Prosthecobacter sp.: one gene and its partner. The protein of the gene in region 1 interacts with the protein of each later gene in a pairwise test. Links are inferred from orthologs where the notes say so. Each region holds a gene or a part of one and is shown in the gene's direction. Other genes may lie near its edges.

Evidence for each region.
Region 2: the proteins of U1A53_RS02340 (region 1) and U1A53_RS06955 interact in binary tests that used the Escherichia coli proteins (3 or more experiments, as listed by UniProt). The link is inferred for Prosthecobacter sp. from one-to-one orthologs.

Annotation. Positions count from the first base shown.
Region 1 is NZ_JAXMIH010000005.1:334,482-337,588, forward strand. The notes cover bases 18-2,798. They hold U1A53_RS02340 (pyridoxal phosphate-dependent aminotransferase), read left to right. Parts: upstream 18-719; coding sequence 720-1,877; downstream 1,878-2,798. Other genes in these bases: U1A53_RS02335 (hypothetical protein), read right to left, coding at 18-666; U1A53_RS02345 (hypothetical protein), read right to left, coding at 1,898-2,407. In the rest of the region: more of U1A53_RS02335, read right to left, coding at 1-17; U1A53_RS02350 (succinylglutamate desuccinylase/aspartoacylase family protein), read right to left, coding at 3,027-3,107. UniProt on the Escherichia coli protein: Shows aminotransferase activity with methionine and histidine as substrates, and to a lesser extent also with phenylalanine.
Region 2 is NZ_JAXMIH010000006.1:1,019,406-1,022,644, forward strand. The notes cover bases 292-3,204. They hold U1A53_RS06955 (cbb3-type cytochrome c oxidase subunit I), read left to right. Parts: upstream 292-723; coding sequence 724-2,685; downstream 2,686-3,204. Other genes in these bases: U1A53_RS06950 (plastocyanin/azurin family copper-binding protein), read left to right, coding at 292-705; U1A53_RS06960 (cytochrome c oxidase subunit 3), read left to right, coding at 2,721-3,204. Outside these bases: more of U1A53_RS06950, read left to right, coding at 1-291; more of U1A53_RS06960, read left to right, coding at 3,205-3,239. UniProt on the Escherichia coli protein: Cytochrome bo(3) ubiquinol oxidase is the terminal enzyme in the aerobic respiratory chain of E.coli that predominates when cells are grown at high aeration.

The DNA of each region.
Region 1 (3,107 bases):
TGCTTGATCGGTGTGAGGCATGAACAGGCCGATGCCGTGATCGCTTGAGTCCACCCACGCGCACCATGGTTCGCTGACGCGGATGTATTCGTTCGGAAAGCCGGGCTGTTTGCGCGTGAGCTTCTTTTCAGCATCCACAAACACCATCGTGTCGAGCTTCGGCGTCACAAACAGCGCGGGAAGCTCTTGATGCCTCGGTGCATGCGTTTTTTCGCCCGTGTAAGTCATCTTGAACTTCAATCGCGCCAGTCCGCCATCAAGTCGCAGCCATTCTTCCATCACACACTCGGGTGCGAACTCTCCCGTGGCCCAGTGGCGTGGCTTCGTCTTCGCGTAGAAGCTGGTGGCGTCGAATTTCGTCTCCACGACTTCCGCAGGTGCATTTTTCCAGCTCCCACCCTGCACCGGATTGTAGCGCCACGGCTTGCCGTTCCAGTCGCTGCCGTCCTCATCGCCATAATACGACTGCTGCACATAACGGCCCACATCGTAAGCGTTGAGCAGGTTGTCCTGTGAACCCGAAGGCGAAAACCAGCCGATGCAGGCTCCGGCCTTGAGGTTCACACCAAGCCTCACCTGGCCGTTGTCGAGGTAATGCCAGCTTTCCGTCGCTTGAGCGGACGAAGCCAGCAGAAGAAGGGCGTGGATGAGGTGTTTCAGTAACATGACGATGCAGACGGGCGCTTGCAGCCTCGCGGCATCTCGCCAAATGCGCAAGGATGCCCGCGACCTCACGCCGACTCCACGCCTTCACCGAATCCGTCATCCGCGCGATGACGCGGCTCTCGAACCAGCATGGCGCGATCAATCTCTCGCAGGGCTTCCCCGACTTCAATCCGCCTGAGGAACTGCTTGCCGCGCTCGAACGTGCCACTCGCGGCCCGTTTCATCAATATGCCGTGACCTGGGGCGCGCCGCGCTTCCGGCAGGCGCTGGCGCGGAAGATCACGCATTTCTCCGGCACGGCGATCGATCCTGATCAAAACCTCGTCGTCACCTGCGGCAGCACGGAGGCGATGATGTGCGCGATGATGACCTGCTGCGAGCCGGGGGACAAAGTGATCGTCTTCTCGCCCTTCTACGAGAACTACGCCGCCGATGCCATCCTCTCCGGCGCTGAACCGATCTATGTCCCGCTGCGTCCGCCGCAGTTCGGCTTCGATCCCGATGAACTCGCCCGCGCTTTCGCCCAAGGCGCGAAGGCCATCATCGTCTGCAATCCATCCAATCCGACCGGCAAAGTCTTCACGCGTGCCGAACTGCAAACGATCCTCGATCTCGCCGAAAAACACGACGCCTTCGTCATCACCGACGAGCCTTATGAGCACATCGTCTATGCGCCGCATGAGCACGTTTACATGCATTCGCTGCCCGGAGCCGCAGAACGCGTGATCGTGTGCAATTCGCTCTCCAAAACCTACTCCATCACCGGCTGGCGGCTCGGTTATGTCCAGGCCGCGCCGCACATCATCGCGCAGGCGCGGAAAGTGCATGATTTCCTCACCGTCGGCGCTGCCGCGCCCTTGCAGGAGGCCGCCATCGCCGGACTGGAGCTGCCGGACAGCTACTACCACGGCCTGCGCGATCTCTACACCGCGAAGCGCGATGTCTTCCTCAATCATCTCCGCGCCACTGGCCTGCCGTTCACCGAACCGCACGGCGCTTACTACGTGTTGATGGACATCTCATCCCTCGGCTTCGCCACCGACACCGAGGCCGCCGAATGGTTCGTGCGCGAGATCGGCGTCGCGGGTGTCCCCGGCTCCAGCTTCTTCCGCGAACCCGAACACCGCTTCATTCGCTTCCACTTCGCGAAGCAGGTGGAGACGCTGGATGCGGCGGGGGTGAAGCTGGAGAGGTTGAAGCGGGGACGGTGAGCAGTTGGCCAACGTCAACGTTAGGACCCATTTGCGTGACCACTCTTCGTGGATCGAAAGCCAATGCTTCGCCATGCCCCTGCGGGATCTTGATAGACTTCACCCGTGATCATCCACCAGACTGCTAGGTCGGAGGCCATGCCAAAATTCAGGGCGGCAAATCGTTCGGCTACGTCCCTTAACGTACTCCTGATTTTTTCATCGAGAGACTCATAGTCATCTTCATCCGCGAGTTCATCTCCGACCTCCTCGAAGATATCGTCTAGTTGAGACCATTCTTGACCCCAGTTTGGCACTCGATCGCCCAAACGGATTTGCTTCTCTCCGGGGATTTTTGCAAGTCCTTCAAGTGATTTGAGGTGCTCGTCGACCACGACTTGGTATATATCGAAATTGAACCCACCGTTAGAATCGTTCCAGAAACATAGTGCCATCGGGTCCACCTTATCGACTTCTTTCAGAAGCCTGGGGATTCCGGTTTCATAAATCGTAGCAATGTAGTCCCAATCAATGCGGGATAATGGATTCATAATGGCTGCGTGAGGGGGGTAAATTTGCAATTCTCCGCAAAATTACGGAAGAACCCTCGATCCATGAAATTAACGGACGCTAAGGAGAACTCCACAATCACTGCCCAATGACTGGATCGGTATACATGGACGATTCTGCGAGCAGGCCCGTCCGCAATCCGAAATGCTTCATGGCAGAACTCGGGGGGTATGGAAGGAAACGCCAAAAGAGTGAGATCAAAACGGTGCGAATCCGGAAGACGGAAGTCTACGCGCACAGCCTCCGTGGATTTTAGACGCTCCGAGAACATGGGCTCCGACTCAGGCAATCGAAACATGCTCACATAAATCTGCGGGCTGTCTCTTTGGATATCTGGTCCCTTCGCGAAAAGATGGACTACGTGCCGCGACGATGAATTTACCTCGTGTCGCAGAAACTGTGGAATGGCGCGGAGGCGGCTAAATTCCAGACACCCCGCTTGAAAGGAATCAGCGGAGCCATCATTTCGAGTGTCGATTTCTAGCCTTAGAGGTTGCATGGAATGAAGCCTAACTAGTTGATGAGAAACAATTCCGTCGAGTTCGTCAACAGCGTTATGGCTAAACCTCTTTGAATCCCGACCTTATGCGCCGCTGAACGCTACAAGTTCGCCGCATACGCCTGCAGCTCGCGGTATTCCGCCAGGATGCGTTTCACGGCGGCGACGGTCGCTTTGACCTG
Region 2 (3,239 bases), on another replicon or contig:
GAGGTGAAACTCACACCTGCGGCCGAAATCGCCGAAACGCCCAGCATCACCGGCAAAGTGATGCTCCAAGGCGCAGACGCTGCAAAATTGCGTAAGCTCGTCGATGTCGGCGGCAATCCTTTCTGCACCGGTCACGGCGACATCATTGACCCGACCTGGCGCGTCGCCGCCGATGGTGCGCTTGCGGATGCGGTAATCACGGTGCGTGGCAGCCAGCGTGCCAGCAATCTGCCTTTGGTCGCTCCGCTCATTGATCAGACGAAGTGCGAGTTCCTGCCGCATACGGTTGCGATCCAGCCCGGCCAAAACGTTCGCTTTCACAACAGTGATCTTACCTTCCACAACATCCGCATCGCCCGTCAGGAAGCTGGAACGCATGGCAAAGGCGAGAACATCGACAACATCGGCCAGCCCTCACGCGGCGATGAAAACGTGAAGGCTTTCCAGGTTCCCGGCATCTACCGCCTCGAATGCGATGTGCATCGCTGGATGAGCGCCTGGGTGTTTGTCCACGAAGGTGTCCACAATGCGGTATCCGCCACTGATGGTTGTTTTACCATCACGCGAGCGCTCATGGACGGCGAATACGTCGTCGAGGCCTGGCACCCGCAGTTTCCGCAAAAACTTTCGCAAACCGTCACCATCCGTGGCGGCAAAGCCACCGCCGATTTCACCTTCGATTTCGCGAAAGCCTTTCAACTTTGACCTTTTGACCCCCAGCCTATGAGCGCCGCCGCCACCTCTCACGATCACGCCCACGATCACTCGCATGATGACCATGCGCACGGGCACCATGAACAGAGCTTCGTGTGGAAGTACATTTTCTCCAGCGATCACAAGACCATCGGCATCCAGTATGGCCTCTCCGGCTTGATCTTCCTGCTGTTCGGCTTCTTCCTCATGCTGCTCATGCGCTGGAGCATCGCTTATCCGGGCGTCCCGGTGCCGGCGATCGAGTTGATTCGTGATATCCCCCTCATTAAGGACCTCTTCGAGGCCATGTTCGGCCGCTGGCTGAACGCAGACGGCTCGCTCAACGGCGAGATCTACAACATGCTCGGCGCCATGCACGGCACGATCATGGTGTTCTTCGGCATCGTGCCGCTGGGCTTCGCCGCTTTCGGCAATTTTGTCATGCCGCTGCAAATCGGCACCATCGACATGGCGTTCCCCCGCCTGAACATGCTCAGCTACTGGTTCTTCTTCATCAGTTGTGTGTTGATGATGTACAGCTTCTTTGTCGGCACCGGTCCGGTGCAGACTGGCTGGACGATGTATTCGCCGCTGGCATCGACGACGGCCCTCGGCGTGACGAGCGTCTGGTCGCATGGCCACACCTGGTGGCTCACGGCGATGGTGTTCAACATCTCCGCGTCACTTCTCGGCTCCGTCAACTTCATCGCCACCCTCATCAACCTGCGCACCAAAGGCATGGCCTGGATGAAGATGCCCTTCTTCTGCTGGGCGATGTTTGTGATCGGTTTCCTGCTCCTGCTGGCCTTCCCGCCGCTTGAAGTGGCCGCCATCCTGCAGCTCTCCGACCGCGTGTTCGGCTCCTCCTTCTATTTGCCGACCGGTTTGATGGAAGGCGGCAAGCACCTCGACATTTCCGGCGGCGGTAATCCCCTGCTCTACCAGCATCTGTTCTGGTTCCTCGCCCATCCTGAGGTTTACGTGCTCATCCTGCCTGCGTTCGCCATTCTCACAGAAGTCATTCCCTGCAATGCCCGCCGTCCGCTGTGGGGCTACAAGTCGATGGTGTACTCCGTGCTGACGCTCGGTTTCCTCAGTTTCCTCGTCTGGGCGCACCACATGTATCTCACCGGCATGGGCACGATGATGTCCACCTACTTCCAGATCACCACGGTGCTCATCTCAGTGCCGTCCGTGGTTCTCCTGACCTGCCTCATGATCTCGCTGTGGGGTGGCTCCATCCGCTTCAACACGCAGATGCTCTTCGCATGTGCTTTCCTGCCCATGTTCGGCATCGGCGGTCTCACCGGTCTGCCGCTGGCCTTCTCGTTCATCGATCTCGCACTGCACGACACCTACTACGTGATCGGCCATTTCCACTACGTTGTCGCCCCCGGCACCATCTTCGCCCTGTTTGCTGGCATCTATCACTGGTTCCCGAAGATCACCGGTCGTTTCATGAGTGACCGGCTCGGCAAATGGCACTTCTGGCCGTCGCTCATCGGCATGAACCTCGTGTTTATGCCCATGATGATCCAGGGCATGGCCGGCTTCCACCGCCGCTGGTATGACGGCGGCAAATACTTCGAAAACACCGCCGGTTTCTCCCACTGGACCACGACTCTGACGCACAAGATCGGCGCCGTCTTCGGCCTCGATATTCCGGACAATATGCTTTCCCTCAACATCGTCATGTCCGTCGGCGCTTTCATTCTCGCCCTCGGCCAGGTGCCCTTCATCTTCAACTTCTGGTTCAGCATCAAAGGCGGCAAAAAAGTTGAAAGCGACAATCCCTGGGATGCCACCACGCTGGACTGGGCCACACCCACGCCGCCGCCGCATGGCAACTTCCTGTTTGATCCGGTCGCTCATCGCGGACCGTACGAGTACAGCCTCCCCGGCCACGTCACCGACTTCTATCCGCAGTGGGAATCTGAACCCGGCAAACCCGAAACCAAACCTGCCGCCGACAAGGTGCTGGCGCATCACTAACCGCGAACTGAGAACCGCGAACCGCGACTACTTCAATGGAAATCCCGTACACAGTCCACGCCCGCCCGGACACCGGCCTCTTCAACGCCAAGATCGGCATCTGGCTCTTCCTCGCCTCGGAAGTCATGCTCTTCGGCGGTTTGTTCTCCGCTTACATCTTCCTCCGCCTCGGTGCGGACTATCCTTGGCCGGTGCATGACCTCGACGTCACCCTCGGCTTCTGGAACACCATCGTTCTGATCGCCTCCTCCGTCACAGTGGTCATGGCTTGGGCCTGCTTGAAGTTGCGCAAGTTCGGCTGGTATCGCATCAACATGGCCATCACGGTGATTTGCGCCGGTGTCTTCATGTTCAACAAGAGCCTCGAATATAGCGCGAAGTTCAAGCACTACGCCGTGAAGCTCACCGACGGCACCATCCTCACCGGCCACATGCCGGAGGATGAGCATGGCCACACTATTCCCTACACCGTGAAGTTCGGCGACGTGACCGAACTTTCCCTCGGCATTCCGGTGAGGCAAAGCGCTGTCACGGCTGATCCGGTGGATCATGTG